2 regions of the Actinoplanes hulinensis genome follow, and region 1 is predicted to be linked to the other one. Evidence: riboswitches for the same ligand, from Rfam matches in the RefSeq annotation. Region 1 holds a riboswitch; the other holds the start of a gene.

Region 1 (7,642 bases):
AGATCGCGCCCAGCTCCACACCGGGCGCCGCGGGCAGCTCCCTGGGCAACACGGCCCGGTGGAACGCGTCGGCGGCGCGGCGCTCCGCATCCCACTGCGCCTGCGCCTGCTGGCCGGCGCGCTGGGCATGGCGGATCTGGGTGACATCCTGGGCGACCCCCCGCATGGTCCGCGGCGCCTCCCCGGCCCGCCGCCCCGGCGTGGTCGCCCGGCACGACACGATCAGTTCATGGACGACGCCGTCCATGGCCGCGACGCGGATCTCGGTCCGGTCGGATTCACCCGTCCGCCAGACCTTCCCGGCGATGGTCAGCAACCTGGCGAGATCGTCCGGATGCACACGCTGCCGCAACTGGTCGAGGCCCACCCTGGCGGACGGAAGCCGGAGCAGGTCGCACAAGCCGGTCGACAGCACGATCATGCCGGAATCCGGGTCCAGATCCCACATGCCGGACCGGGTGAGCCGATGAGTCTCCGCCAGCCGGTCAGCGCAGTCCGTGACCAGGTTCCGCCAATGGTCGGTCAGATCGTCGGCCGGGCACACGGGTTGCCGGCCCAGCGACACGCCCCCGGCCGCGTCGACCGATCCGGCGAGCCCGGCTGCCTGCTCCGCGACGCTCCCGGAACCCAGAAGGGCGTCGATCGTCGCCAGCACCATGCCCGGTTGCGCCGGTTTGAAGATGACATCCCGGACGCCGCAGGCACGGGCCATCGGCTCGATCTCGTCGTGGCCGTAGTGTGCGGTGCTGAACGCGATCGGTATGTGGCGGGTCGCCGGCTGGGCACGCAGCAGGCGAGCCAGTTCGTAGCCGTCGAGATGCGGCATCATGACATCGGTGATCACCGCATCCGGCGGGCGCCGGTACGCCAGTGACAACGCGGTGCCGCCGTCAGCGGCCTCACAGGTCTGATGCCCACGGTAGTTCAGCAACGTGCGCAGGAAGTCCCGGCAGACCGGGTCGTCATCGACAACCATCACCGTCGACATCGATCTCCCATCACGAGAAGTCCAGCTGCGGCCAATTTCAATGGACATCGAACAGAATGAGGCATCCCGGTCCTGGAAAACGCACCCGCCGTCCGTCTCCGGGGCTCAGCACTCGATGACGTTGACCGCCAGTCCGCCCCGGGCCGTCTCCTTGTACTTGATCTTCATGTCGGCGCCGGTCTCCTTCATGGTCTTGATGACCTTGTCGAGGGAGACGTGGTGGCGGCCGTCGCCGCGCAGCGCCATCTTCGCGGCGGTGACCGCCTTGACCGCGGCCATGCCGTTGCGCTCGATGCACGGGATCTGCACGAGGCCGCCGACCGGGTCGCAGGTGAGGCCCAGGTTGTGTTCCATGCCGATCTCGGCGGCGTTCTCCACCTGCTCCGGGGTGCCGCCGAGCACCTCGGCCAGCCCGGCCGCCGCCATCGCGCACGCCGAGCCCACCTCGCCCTGACAGCCCACCTCGGCGCCCGAGATCGACGCGTTCTCCTTGAACAACAGGCCGATCGCACCCGCCGTCAACAGGAACCGCACCACGTCGTCGCCCTGCGCACCCGAGTAGTGCAGCACCGCCGGAATGATCCCGGCCGCACCGTTCGTCGGCGCGGTCACCACCCGGCCGCCGGCCGCGTTCTCCTCGTTCACCGCCATCGCGTAGACGGTCAGCCACTCCATCGCCAGCTCGTCACGATGACCCGACGCCCGCAGCTGCCGGGCGATCCCGGCCGCCCGGCGGCGCACCTTCAAGCTGCCGGGCAGCACGCCCTCGGCGTCCAGGCCGGCCGCCACACAGTCGCGCATCACCTGCCAGATGTCCAGCAGCCCGGCGCGGACCTCCGCCTCCGGCCGCGAGGCGGCCTCGTTCGCCAGCATCAGCCGCGCGATCGACAAACCGGTGGTCCGGGTGAGCGACAACAGTTCCGCACCCGACGAGAAGGCGTACGGAATACGCGTGTGCGAATCCCGTACGCCGGAATGGTGCTGGGGGAGCACGAAGCCGCCGCCGACCGAGAAATAGGTCTTGGCCAGCAGCTCCGTGCCGTCGGCGCCGAAGGCGGCGAAGGTCATCCCGTTGGGATGCTCCGGCAGCGTCCGCCGCCGGTGCAGAACCAGATCCACCTCGACCACCGGACCGTGCGGCAGCGGCAGCCGGCCCTCGGCGTGGATGCGGGCGGCCCGCTCGTCGGCGGTCGTCACGTCGACCGTCTCCGGATCGGCGCCGGTGAGCCCCAGCAGCACCGCCTTCGGCGTGCCGTGCCCGTGACCGGTGGCGCCCAGCGAGCCGAACAACTCGGCCCGTACCCGCGTCACCCCGTCGGCACCGGCCAGACGGTCGGCGAACATGCGTGCCGCCCGCATCGGGCCGACCGTGTGCGAACTGGACGGCCCGATCCCGACGGAGAACAGGTCGAAGACCGAGACCGTCATGACACGAGCGTCGTGTAGCCGGCCGCGTCCAGTAGCTCCGGGTCGCCGGTCACGCGGAGCCTGAACAGCCAGCCCGCGCCGTACGGATCGGTGTTGATCAGGCCGGGCTCGTCGCTCAGGGTGACGTTGACCTCGATGATCTCGCCGTCGGCGGGGGCGTAGACCTCGCTCACCGACTTCGTCGACTCGATCTCGCCGCACGGGTCACCGGCCTTGACCAGCGTGCCCGGCTCCGGAAGCTCGACGAACACGACATCGCCGAGCGCGTCGGCGGCGAACGCCGTCACACCGACCGTCGCCGGCGAGCCCTCGGTCAGCCACTCGTGGTCACGGCTGTAGCGCAGGTTCTCGGGGATCATGGTCGGCTCCTCAGCGGGTACGGCGGTAGAAGGGCAGGGCGACGACCTCGGCGTCGACCCGGGTGCCGCGGATGTCGACGGCGAGTTTCGTTCCCGGTTCGGCCAGAGCGGCCGTCACCTGGGCCATCGCCACCGGATGGCCGAGCGTGGGGGAGAGGGCGCCACTGGTCACCACACCCACATCCGTGCCCTCGTGCAGCACCCGGTAACCGGCCCGGGGCGCCCGGCGGCCCTCGGTCACCAGCCCGGCGAGCAGCGTCTCCGGACCCGCGGCGGCCACCGACCGCAGCGCCGCGGCGCCCACGAAGTCCGGCTTGTCCAGAGCCACCACCCGGCCCAGACCGGCATGGAACGGGGTCGAGCGCACCGACAGCTCGTGGCCGTACAGGGGCATCCCGGCCTCCAGGCGCAACGTGTCCCGGCAGGCCAGCCCGCACGGACGGGCCCCGCGGGCGGCCGCCCACTCCCAGATCGCCGCAGCGTCGCCGGCCGAGCAGTAGATCTCGAAACCGTCCTCGCCCGTGTAGCCGGTACGGGCCAGCAGCACCTCCCGGCCGTCCAGCCGGTCCGGGCGGATGCCGTAATAGGGCAGGTCGGCGCCGGTGCCGAGCACGTCCAGCGACATCGGGCCCTGCACCGCGATCAGGACACCGGGCTGTTCGCCGACGACGCGTACGTCGTACCCGTTGGAATGCTCACCCAGCATGGCCCGCACCACCGCGGCGTTGGCCGCGTTCGCCACCACCATGAACTCCCGCTCGGCCAGCCGGTAGACCACCAGGTCGTCGAGGACCCCGCCGTTGGTGTGGCACAGCATCGTGTACTTGGCGCGGCCCACCTTCACCGCCGACATCCGGCCGACCAGCGCCCAGTCGAGGAAAGCGGGATCGCCGGACACCCGGATCCGGCCCATGTGGCTCAGATCGAACAGGCCCGCGCCGTCCCGGACGGTGTGGTGCTCGGCCAGATCACTGCCGTAGCGCAGCGGCATCGACCAGCCGGCGAAATCGGTGAAGGCCGCGCCCAGGCGGGAATGGACGTCGAACAGCGCGGTGCGTCTCACGAAGGAGGCTCCTCGATAGCGGGTCGGCCTCCCTCGCTCTGTCATGGGGCCTGAGAGGTTCACCGCCGAGGCGGTTTGCACCGTGGGCGCGGACCGCTGGCGGCGGACCGACTTTCCAGAGTCGCCTGACCGGTCGCGGTACCTGAGCCTGAGAGATTCTGAGGGAGAAGTTGCTCCTTCGGCGCCCCGCCACCAGGGGTGGGGACTCTCCCGCGACGGTTGCAGCGGCGAAGTTTTCGGTTGTGTTCGCGAACCTATCCGGCCCCCGACGGGACGGTCAAGCCGGGGCAGCCGTGGCTGCGGAACCGGGGCCTGTAGCGCCGGGGACGAGGGCTTCGCACGGATCATCGAGACCATGCTCGTGGAGTTCCTGGTCGGCCCGTGGAAGCGCTACTGGACGCAGAACCGGTTGCCCTCGGTGTCGGCCAGCACCACGAACGGGGGCTCCCGATCGTTCGGCTCCGGGTAGTAGGGCCAGTCCACCCGCTGCGCGCCGAGCATCAGCAGACGGTCCACCTCGGCCTCGAGGTCACCGTCGGCCCGGATGTCGAAATGGATCCGCGGCTGCTCCTGGATCGGGGTCTCGCTCCGATCCATGGCGATCGGCGCGCCGGCGACACCGGGCGGCGGCTCGATCACGATCCAGTCGTCACCGGCCCAGCGGGGTGGGCGGCGCACGTACCCGAGAGCCCGCATCCAGAAGGCTCCGGCCCGTTCGCAATCCTGGACACCGAGGGAGATCTGCGCGATGACCGCCATGAACCCGATCCTAGGTAGGCAACATTCGTTGCTCTCGAAGGGAAAGGCAACGTATGTTGCTCCCATGTTGGATGAACTACGCCGCCTCACCGAGACGATCGCCGAGGCGGAGGCGCGCCGCACCCAGATCATCAACCGGCTCCGGCGGGAACACGCCGCCAGCTGGGACGAGATCGGCAAAGCCTGCGGCATGACCCGGCAGGGCGCCACCCGCCGCTGGTCCAGGACACTGCACGCCGGCTCCTTCGGCAGCGCCGCCGACGCCTATCATCGCGGCCGCCCGCCCTACCCGCGCTCCGCCGTCGAATGGTCCGTCCCCCGCCCGGCCCGCCGCGTCCTCGACCTGGGCGCGGGTACCGGAAAGCTCACCCAGCTGCTGATCGAGGCCGGTCTCGACGTGGTCGCCGTCGAACCGTCCGCCGAGATGCGCGACCAGCTCGCCGCCGTCGCCCCCAAGGCCGCGATCTTCGACGGCACCGCCGAACGGATCCCGCTTCCCGACGCCGACGTGGACGCCGTCGTCGCCGCCCAGGCCTGGCACTGGGTCGACCCGGCCCGCGCGATCCCCGAGGCGGCCCGCGTGCTGCGCCCCGGCGGCACGCTCAGCCTCCTCTGGAACATCCGCGACCACACCGAGGAGTGGATCGCCCTCCTCGACAACATCCTTCACCAGCACACCCGCCAGGAGATCGACACCAACCCCGTCATCGGTACGCCGTTCGCCGGCCTCGAACGCACCGAGATCCGCTGGCGGCACACCCTGAACCGGCAGGCGCTGCTGGACATGGTCGCCTCCCGCAGCTACGTGATCGTCCTGTCCGAGCCGGAGCGCCGCGACCTGCTGGCCGGCGTGGAGGACCTCCTCGACACCCATCCGACCACCCGCGGCCGTGACGAGATCACCATGCCGTACGTGACCCGCTGCACCCGGGCACGCCTCCATCCCTGAACGGGACCGGAAATCGCTGGCCCCGTTTCGCGGCGGAGGCCACCATGTCGGCGTGAAGCAGTACCGCAGCATCGACGACCCGCTCGACGGTGCCGCCGTCGTGGTCGCCGGTCTGTTCTCGGCCAGGGACAAGCGCTACGAGGAACGACTCGACGAACTCGCCACCCTGGCCGAGTCCCGCGGCAGCCGTGTGGTGGCCCGGTTCGTGCAGCGGCGCGGCGCCTCCGACCGCTGGAACGAACGCCCCGGCGGCGCGGCCCGCATGTCGGAGCCCTTCTCCCGCCGCACGCTGATGACCCACGGCAAGGTCCGCGAGATCGCCGAGGCCTGCCGGACGGCCGACGTGGCCGCCGCGATCTTCGTGAACCCGTTGACGCCCACCCAGCGAACCGTCCTGCCCCGCCTCCTCGGCTGCCCCGTCCTCACCGCCGACGACCTGAGGCATGACTGACCGGACCTGCCGCCATCCGCCCACCAGTCCGGTCAGGCTGATCGCCGGGGCCGCACGGTTGGTGAGCGCGTCATCCGGCCCCAGCAGCAGCCATTCCGGTGAGCCGCTGCACCGGCGATCCCGCCAGGGCTGTCCCGCACAGGACGGCGACCGATGGACTCACCGGCGCTGAGAAGAGCCGTACAGGCTGACGCGGTGGTCGACGTCGTGATCGACCGGGCCGTGCCGGAAACGGGTGGGGTCCACCGGGCCGTTGCTGATGTGGACGCTCCAGCTCTCGTAGTACCAGCTCGGATTGCAGGGGCAGGTGGTGACGAGGAGACGGAAGTTGGCCCGGTACCGGCCGACCTCGCCCGGCGCCAGCGTGAACAGGCGCGACGCCGGCATCCGGCGTGGGTAGGCGACGCACCCACCGGCCGAGCGCGAGACGATCAGCCGCCCGTCACGGCGCATCAGCCGCACGCCCGGGTCCCGCTCACTGTCCGCCAGCACCTCGTCGTGCGGGCGGTAGCCGGTCGCTTCGTCGAACAGCACCTCGTGGGCGACCACCTCGCCGGGCGGCAGTGGATCGGGTAGAAGCACCGGACGGTCCAGGCCGCGGCGGGCGTTCGCCTGTGCCGCGCCGCGGGACGCGGGGCCCCAGCGCACCCGTACCCGCTGAACGGTCACCATCCGCCCACCCTGGCAGCCGATACCCCCGTACCGCCAAGGGTTTTTGAGATCATCGCGGGGTGAGCGTGGACGGATTCTGGAACCTGGTGGATGCGGCCCGGGCCTCGGTCGAGGACCCGTCGGACGGTGATCAGGTGGGTGAGCGGGCGCGGCGGCTGCTCGACGAGCTGCCGCTGGAGGAGGTGGCCGAGCTGGCGCGGGCCGAGTGGGAGCTGCGGGCGCGTTCCTACCGGGTGGATCTGTGGGGTGCCGCCTATCTGATCAACGGCGGATGTTCGGACGACGGCTTCGAGTACTTCCGCGGCTGGCTGATGTCGCAGGGCCGGGAGGTCTTCGAGCGGGCCGTCGCCGATCCGGACACCCTCGCCGGCGTGCCGGCAGTCCAGGCAGGGCAGGATCTCGAGTCGGAGGAGATGTTCGGCGTCGCCAACCTCGTCCACTGGGAGCGCACCGGCGAGGCACTGCCGGACCGGGCGGACTATCCGGCGCTGCCCGAGTTCTGGGACTTCGACGACGATGACGAGGTGCGCCGCCGCTTCCCGCGCCTGAACATCATCCTGGACTAGAGTCGGCCCGGTCACCGCCGGCCACTCGGGCCATCCGCAAGCATCAATGTAGATCTTGAGCAGTCGTCGAACAGCGCGATCTTGAGCGATCGTGGTCATCCGGATGTATCCGATCACCCAAGGTCTTCCAGGTGAAATAGATCATGGACGATGATCTTCCGCCGGATAGCAACCAGGAATCAAGATCGGCCCGACAGCTGCCATCGACCAAGATCGCCGGCGAGTCGGGATGGGGCCACAGCATGCCTGGCGAGCACCACCGCGACCACCCACCCGGAGCGAGCGGCAGCACATGCGAGGGTGTCCGACCGATCTGCGCCCGGCGGGGGCGGCGCAGGCGGGAGTGGGCAGCGAGAGGGGCCGAGCCGGCGGAACGGCCCTGATAGGAACGGGACGAGGACACGCGT
Region 2 (7,642 bases), 240 kb from region 1:
GGGGCAGACGGCCCGCAGCAGGGCGGCCAGGTCCACGTCGCCGTCGAGCGGGGCGGAGACGACGGATTCGGCCTGCCAGAGACCCACCCATCGGCGTACGGCGAACAGCTCGTCCACCCGCACCGGCCCGGTCCCGGGCAGCCGGGCGAGGTCGTTGCGTTCCAGGTCGACGATCATGACGTGCTCGGCGCGTTCCTTGGCGGAGGCGAGCAGTTCGAAGCGGCCGGCGTCGGTGGCGGGGCGGGTGCCCTTGATCGGGCGGGTGATGACCCGGCCGTGGCGGACCTCGACGAGGGTCTCCGGGGAGGCGGTGGCCATGGCCCAGCCGTCGCCGGCCAGGACGCCGCCGTAGCGGGCGCCGGGCAGTCCCGCGACGCGGCGCAGGGCGGGCCCGGGGTCCCCGGTGTACGGCGCCGACGCGTGCCCCACGACGTTGACCTGATAGACGTCGCCGCGGGCGATGGCGGCCCGGACCTGGTCGATGGCGTGGGCGTGGTCGGCGCGGCTCCAGCTGTCCCGCCACGGGCCGAGCGACCATCCCTTAGAAGGGGAAAAATCCGTCTGAGAGGCGGAATGTCGGTATACAACGGCGTAAACATCGGGAATGCTGGGCACTGGCGAGGGGGCGCCGACCACTCCCCCAGCCATCACGCATCCGGCATCCGCCGACACGTAGAGTGCTGCCCCGCAAACTGCACCATCGCCGATCGTCTTCTTTTTGTCACCCGTTCGGCCAAGATTCCGCACCGGTAGTCCGTTGCCGTCGAGGAACGCGGCAAGAAGCTCGGCAGGGTCACCGGGATCACCCCGATGCCATCGAAAAGCGCTCAACACGTCATGACGTGCACCGCAGTCCGCCGGAGCGCCCGGTGGCGCCCCGAACGGAGGTAGCGGAGAGTGGTCAACAACGCCGCCGCCGTGGAACATCGGAGCCGAGGACGCGGACACGGACGCCGTCACCGGGTTGAACCGCTGTCGTTCGATGTGAGGTAACGTTCGTCACCGCGTTTGTGAACCTTCACACAACCCCCAACGGAGATCCACCGATGTGCCAGCACCTGAACCCATGTCCCCCCGCCGACGCTACCGACCGTGAGGCCGCACTCATCATCGCGACCTTCCGGGAGCAGGGCTGGAGCCTGCTCTGCAACGGCGTCATCATCTTCGAGGACACCGGCGAGCTGCTGCCGGACGGCACCATGATCGAGCCGCACCGCGGCCCGGCGGTGCACGCCCTGGCGGCGTGACCCATCACTGAACACGCGACGCAGCGTAATCAATCGACGACTACGAAGGCGGCGCAGGCCGCGATCAGCGACGACCGCGACCTGCGCGACTCCGGATCAGTCCTCGAACGCCTCGGGCGACGGGCACGAGCAGACCAGATTCCGGTCTCCGAAGGCCCCGTCGATCCGGCGCACCGGCGGCCAGTACTTCGCCGTCCGGTCCACGCCCGCCGGGAAACCGGCCACGGAGCGTGAATACGGGTGAGCCCACTCGTCCGCCGTCACCGCCGACGCCGTGTGCGGCGCGTTGGCCAGCGGATTGTCGTCCTTCGGCCACACCCCGGCCGCGACCTGGTCGATCTCACCCTTGATGGCGATCATCGCGGCGATGAAGCGATCCAGCTCCGCCAGATCCTCGCTCTCGGTCGGCTCGACCATGAGCGTGCCGGCCACCGGGAACGACATGGTCGGCGCGTGGAAGCCGTAGTCGATCAACCGCTTGGCCACGTCGTCCACCGAGACGCCGGTCGCCTTGGTGATCGGGCGCACATCGAGGATGCACTCGTGCGCGACCAGGCCGTGCTCGCCCGCGTACAGCACCGGGTAGTGCTCACGCAGCCGCGCCGCCACATAGTTGGCCGCCAGCACCGCCGACGCGGTCGCCGCCGCGAGACCGTCCGGGCCCATCATCCGGATGTACGCCCACGAGATCGGCAGGATCCCCGCCGAACCGTGCGCCGCCGCCGAGACGGCGTGGTGGTCGCCCTGCCGCAACGGGTCCCCGGGCAGGAACTCGGCCAGGTGCGCGCCGACCGCGACCGGGCCCACGCCGGGACCGCCGCCGCCGTGCGGGATGCAGAACGTCTTGTGCAGGTTCAGGTGCGACACGTCCGCCCCGAACTTCCCGGGCCGCGCGTAGCCGACCAGCGCGTTCAGGTTGGCGCCGTCCACGTACACCTGCCCGCCCGCCTCGTGCACCTTGGCGCACAGGCCGGCGATCGAGGTCTCGTAGACGCCGTGGGTGGACGGGTAGGTCACCATGATCGCCGAGAGCGCGTCCCGGTGCTTCTCGATCTTGGCGTCCAGGTCGGCCAGGTCGACGTTGCCGTCCGCGTCACAGGCCACCACGACCACCCGCATGCCGGCCATCACGGCGCTGGCCGCGTTGGTGCCGTGCGCGCTCGACGGGATCAGGCACACGTCCCGGTGGGCCTCGCCGCGGGAGCGGTGGTAGCCGCGGATGGCGAGCAGGCCGGCCAGCTCACCCTGGGAGCCGGCGTTCGGCTGGACGCTGACCGCGTCGTAGCCGGTGATCTCGGCGAGCCACTTCTCCAGCTGGGCGACGAGATGCTCGTAGCCGGCGACCTGCAGTTTCGGCGCGAACGGGTGGATGTCGGCGAACTCCGGCCAGGTGACCGCCTCCATCTCGGTGGTGGCGTTCAGCTTCATCGTGCACGAGCCCAGCGGGATCATGCCGCGGTCCAGCGCGTAGTCCCGGTCCGACAGCCTGCGCAGGTAGCGCAGCATGCTCGTCTCGGAGTGGTGGGTGTTGAACACCGGGTGGGCCAGGTAGTCGCCGGTGCGCTCCAGCGCGGCCGGGATCGGGCGGCCGGTCTCCAGCGCTTCCACGTTCATCACGCACACGTAGGCGCCGCCGACGGTCACGCCGAAGGCGTCCCAGATCCGCTGCACCTCCGACTGGGTGGTGGTCTCGTCGCAGGAGATCGAGACGTGGTCGGCGTCAACCAGGTGCAGGTCGATGCCGTACTTGGCGGCGGCCGCGAGCACCTTCTCGGCCTTACCGGGCACGCGGGCGAGCACGGTGTCGAAGAAGCTCTCGTGGACCACGGTCACGCCGTCGACCATCCGCAGGCCGGCGGCCACGCGGGCGGCGTGCTGGTGGGTGCGGGCCGCGATGGCGCGCAGGCCGGCCGGGCCGTGGTAGACCGCGTACATGCTGGCCATGACGGCGAGCAGCACCTGCGCGGTGCAGATGTTGCTGGTCGCCTTCTCCCGGCGGATGTGCTGCTCACGGGTCTGCAGCGCCAGCCGGTAGGCCTGATCGCCGTCGGCGTCCTTCGAGACGCCGACCAGGCGCCCGGGCAGGGACCGCTCCAGGCCGTTGCGCACCGCCAGGTAACCGGCGTGCGGGCCACCGAACCCCAGCGGTACGCCGAAGCGCTGCGTGGTGCCGGCCGCGATGTCGGCGCCGATGTCCCCGGGCGAGCGCAGCAGGGTCAGCGCCAGCAGGTCGGCGGCGACCGTGACCAGGGCACCCTCGGCGTGGGCGGCCTCGACCAGGGCCGCGTGGTCCCGGACCTTGCCGGAGGCGCCCGGGTACTGCAGGTGCAGCCCGAAGTAGTCCTCCGGCAGCTCCGCGCCGCCGTCGAGGTCCACGAGGTGGATGACGATGCCGAGCGGTTCGGCACGGGTCCGCAGCACCGACAGCGTCTGCGGGAACGTGTCGGCGTCCACCGCGTACACGTTGCTCCTGCTCTTGGAGGCGCGGCGCGCGAGGGTCATCGCCTCGGCGACCGCCGTGGCCTCGTCGAGCATCGACGCGTTGGCCGTGGTCATCCCGGTCAGGTCGGTGACCATGGTCTGGAAGTTGAGCAGCGCCTCCAGGCGGCCCTGGCTGATCTCCGGCTGGTACGGCGTGTAGGCCGTGTACCACGCCGGGTTCTCCAGCACGTTCCGCTTGATCACCGCCGGGGTGACCGTGCCGTAGTAGCCGAGGCCGATCATCGGGGTGGCCACCACGTTGCGTCCCGCGATGCCGCGCAGCTCGGCGATCGCCTGCTCCTCGGAGATCCCGGCCGGCAGGTCGAGTGATCCGTCGAACCGGATGGACGAGGGGATCGCGGCGTCCATCAGCTCCTCGACCGAGCCGTACCCCACCGTCTTGAGCATGTGGGCCTGCTCGTCCGGGCCGGGGCCGATGTGCCGGGAAACGAACGGGGACGTCATGGGCGACTCCAGAGCGTGAGAAGGTCGAGGATCAACCTCCCCCTCTGTCATACCCACACCGCGGCATTTCAGAGTCGCCTGCCCACGCGGTCCTTTTGCCTGAAAGTTTCCGGGGAGGAGTTGCCTCTTCGGCGCCCAAAGGTCTCTCCCGCGTGCACCCCCAACCTACCAGCGCACATGGGTGGGTCCGGGAGCCCTAGGGTGTTCGATGTGACGTACTTCCCTGCCGCCGACCGCTACCGCGACATGATCTACCGCCGTGCTGGTCGCAGTGGCCTCAAGCTCCCCGCCATCAGCCTCGGCCTCTGGCACAACTTCGGTGACTCCCGCCCCGTCGACCGTCAGCGCGCCATCGTCCGCCGCGCCTTCGACCTCGGGGTCACCCACTTCGACCTGGCCAACAACTACGGGCCGCCGCCGGGCAGCGCGGAGACCAACTTCGGCGCCATCCTGAACACGGATCTCAAGCACCACCGCGACGAGCTGGTCATCTCGTCGAAGGCCGGCTACACCATGTGGGACGGCCCGTACGGCGACTGGGGCTCCCGCAAGTACCTGGTCTCGTCGCTGGACCAGTCGCTGAAGCGGATGGGCCTGGACTACGTCGACGTCTTCTACCACCACCGGCCCGACCCGGAGACCCCGCTCGAGGAGACGATGACCGCCCTGGACGCCATCGTGCGCTCCGGCAAGGCGCTCTACGTCGGCATCAGCAACTACCGGTCCGAGCAGGCCGCGCAGGCCGCCGACCTGCTGCGCGAGCTGGGCACGCCACTGCTGATCCACCAGCCGTCCTACTCGATCCTGAACCGGTGGATCGAGCACGACCGGCTGCTCGACACCCTCGAGGCGGCCGGGGCCGGGTGCATCGCGTTCAGCCCGCTCCAGCAGGGTCTGCTCACCGACCGTTACCTGACCGGCATCCCGGAGGACTCGCGGATCCGCACCAGCGTGTTCCTCAACGAGAGCGCCCTGGACAACCAGACGCTGGCTCGACTGCACACGCTCGACGACATCGCGAAGCGGCGCGGGCAGTCGCTGGCCCAGATGGCGCTGGCGTGGGCGCTGCGCGACGAGCGGATGACCAGCCTGATCATCGGCGCGTCGAGCGTCGAGCAACTGGAGAACAACGTCGCCGCCCTCGGCAGGATCGGCTTCGACCAGAGTGAGCTGGACGAAATCGACGCGACGGTGCTCGACCTGTAGACGTACGCTCCGGGCCCATGATCGAGCTCGTGCAACGGCACACGGCCCTCGCGGTCGTGGTCGGCTCCCGTGCCTATGGACTTCACCGGCCGGACTCCGACCACGACCGGCGGGGTGTGTTCGTGGCGCCGACCCGCGCCTTCTGGTCCCTGGACAAGCCGCCCACCCATCTGGACGGGCCGGCCGAGGAGCAGTTCTCGTGGGAGATCGAGCGGTTCTGCACGCTCGCGACGCAGGGCAACCCGACGGTGCTCGAGGTGCTGTGGTCGCCCCTCGTAACGGACAAGACCGTCGACGGTGACGCCCTCCTCGCGGTGAGAACCGCCTTCCTCTCCACCAGGGTGGCCGACACCTACGGCAGCTATGCGCGCGACCAGCTCGCCAAGGTGGCGTCCCGGCACGCCCGAACGGGGGAGATCAACTTCAAGCAGGCGATGCATATGATCCGCCTGCTTCTCGCCGGGGCGCACGTGCTGCGTACCGGGGAGGTCCTGGTCGACGTCACCCACCTGCGCGGCGAACTGCTCGCCGTGCGTAACGGCGACGTGCCGTGGCCGGACGTGGCCGCCTGGGCCGAGCGTTTGCAGGCCGACCTCACCGACGCGGCGGCCGGCACCGCGCTGCCGGAGAAGCCGGACCGCGACCGCATCGACCGGGTGCTCGTGGGCGTACGCGAAAGGAATCTGTAGACCGTGACCGTCGATGTCCCGTCGTGGGCCGGCGAGGCCGCCGCCTCCCTGCCCTATCCCCTGCTCTTCGCCACCGTGAGCGGGGCGCACCTCTACGGTTTCGCGTCGGTCGACTCGGATCTCGACCTGCGGGCCGCGCACGTACTGCCGCCCCAGGAGGTGGTCGGCCTGCGAACAGGTCCGGACACGCTCCAGAACAGCGGCGTCCGCGACGGCGTGGAACTCGACGTGGTCAGCCACGATCTGCTGAAGTTCGCGCGGCTGCTCAACAGCCGGAACGGGTACGTGCTGGAGCAACTGCTGTCTCCGCTCGTGGTCCTCACCTCGGAGGTGCACGCCGAGCTGATCTCCCTGGCCACGGGCATGATCACCAGCAATCACGCGCACCACTACCTGGGGTTCGCGGCCACCCAAAAACGGCTCTACCACAAGTCCGGGCATCTCAAGCCGGCGCTCTACACGCTGCGGGTGCTGCTCACCGGCATCCATCTGATGCGCACCGGCGAACTGGAGACCGACCTGGGCATTCTCGGTCAACGGTTGGCCTACGTGCCGGAGCTGATCGCCGCGAAACGCGAGGCCGAGCACGGACCCATGTCGGCGCGGGCGGCGGCCCATCTGGCCGCCGACGTCCCGGCGCTGCGCGCCGAGCTGGAGGAGGCGCGGGATCAGAGCAAACTTCCGGGGTACGCGGAAGCGAGCGCCGTGGCGGCCCTGCACGATCTCGTGGTGCGCACCCGGCTCGCTCAGTCCTCGACGTCGATGGTGAGCAGCTCCCCCGCCTCGCCGTAGTAGTCCCGGTAGCCGGTCAACCGCACCACGATGATCACTTTACGGTTGCCGTGCGCAGGCCGTACTGGAAGGATTTCGCGGATGGAGTACCGGAATGTCGGGGGCAGCGGGCTTCGGGTGAGCGAGCTGTGCCTCGGGACGATGACCTTCGGCAACGAATCCGACGAGCAGACCTCGCACGCCATCCTGGACCGTTACGTGGAGGCGGGCGGCAACTTCGTCGACACCGCGGACGTGTACGCGGGCGGCGCCTCCGAGGAGATCATCGGCCGCTGGCTGGCGACCCGGCGGCGGGATTCCCTGGTGGTGGCGACCAAGGCGTTCTGGTCGACCGGTGACGGCCCCAACGACAACGGCGCGGGCCGCAAGCACCTGATCGCGGCGGTGCACGCCAGCCTGCGCAGGCTGCGGACCGACTACATCGACCTGTACCAGCTGCACTGCTTCGACGAGACGACCCCGATCGAGGAGACGCTGTCGACGCTGGACCAGCTGGTGCGTTCCGGGCTGGTGCGGCATCTCGGCGTCAGCAACTACGCGGCCTGGCAGTTGCAGAAGTCGGTGGACGTGGCCCGGTTCCGCGGGTGGGAGCCGTTCGTGGCCGCGCAGCCGCTCTACAACCTCATCGACCGGGAGATCGAGACCGAGCTGGCGCCGGTCTGCCGTAACGAGGGCGTCGGGATCATCCCGTGGTCGCCGATGCGGGGCGGCTGGCTGACCGGCAAGTACCGGCGCGGCATGACGGCGGCGCCGGCCGGCACC

Evidence for each region. A riboswitch is a leader RNA that binds a small molecule or an ion and turns the genes downstream of it on or off. The one in region 1 is predicted to bind glycine.
Region 2: linked by a shared signal. The riboswitch ahead of gcvP (aminomethyl-transferring glycine dehydrogenase) and the one ahead of gcvT (glycine cleavage system aminomethyltransferase GcvT) in region 1 are both predicted to bind glycine.

What each region holds. Positions count from the first base shown of each region.
Region 1 covers NZ_JAHXZI010000009.1:331,678-339,319, reverse strand. The annotation lists gene KZ829_RS19535 (fused response regulator/phosphatase) at 1-988, opposite strand, end outside; gene KZ829_RS19530 (L-serine ammonia-lyase) at 1,094-2,416, opposite strand; gene gcvH (glycine cleavage system protein GcvH) at 2,413-2,775, opposite strand; gene gcvT (glycine cleavage system aminomethyltransferase GcvT) at 2,786-3,838, opposite strand; glycine riboswitch at 3,965-4,061, opposite strand; gene KZ829_RS19515 (VOC family protein) at 4,229-4,597, opposite strand; gene KZ829_RS19510 (class I SAM-dependent methyltransferase) at 4,662-5,546, shown strand; gene KZ829_RS44570 (HflX-like GTP-binding protein) at 5,599-5,997, shown strand; gene KZ829_RS19500 (hypothetical protein) at 6,157-6,669, opposite strand; gene KZ829_RS19495 (DUF4240 domain-containing protein) at 6,729-7,235, shown strand.
Region 2 covers NZ_JAHXZI010000009.1:95,482-103,123, reverse strand. The annotation lists gene KZ829_RS18270 (chorismate-binding protein) at 1-927, opposite strand, end outside; gene KZ829_RS18265 (DUF5999 family protein) at 1,047-1,247, shown strand; gene gcvP (aminomethyl-transferring glycine dehydrogenase) at 1,344-4,193, opposite strand; glycine riboswitch at 4,271-4,354, opposite strand; gene mgrA (L-glyceraldehyde 3-phosphate reductase) at 4,404-5,399, shown strand; gene KZ829_RS18250 (nucleotidyltransferase domain-containing protein) at 5,417-6,088, shown strand; gene KZ829_RS18245 (nucleotidyltransferase domain-containing protein) at 6,092-6,880, shown strand; gene KZ829_RS18240 (aldo/keto reductase) at 6,962-7,642, shown strand, end outside.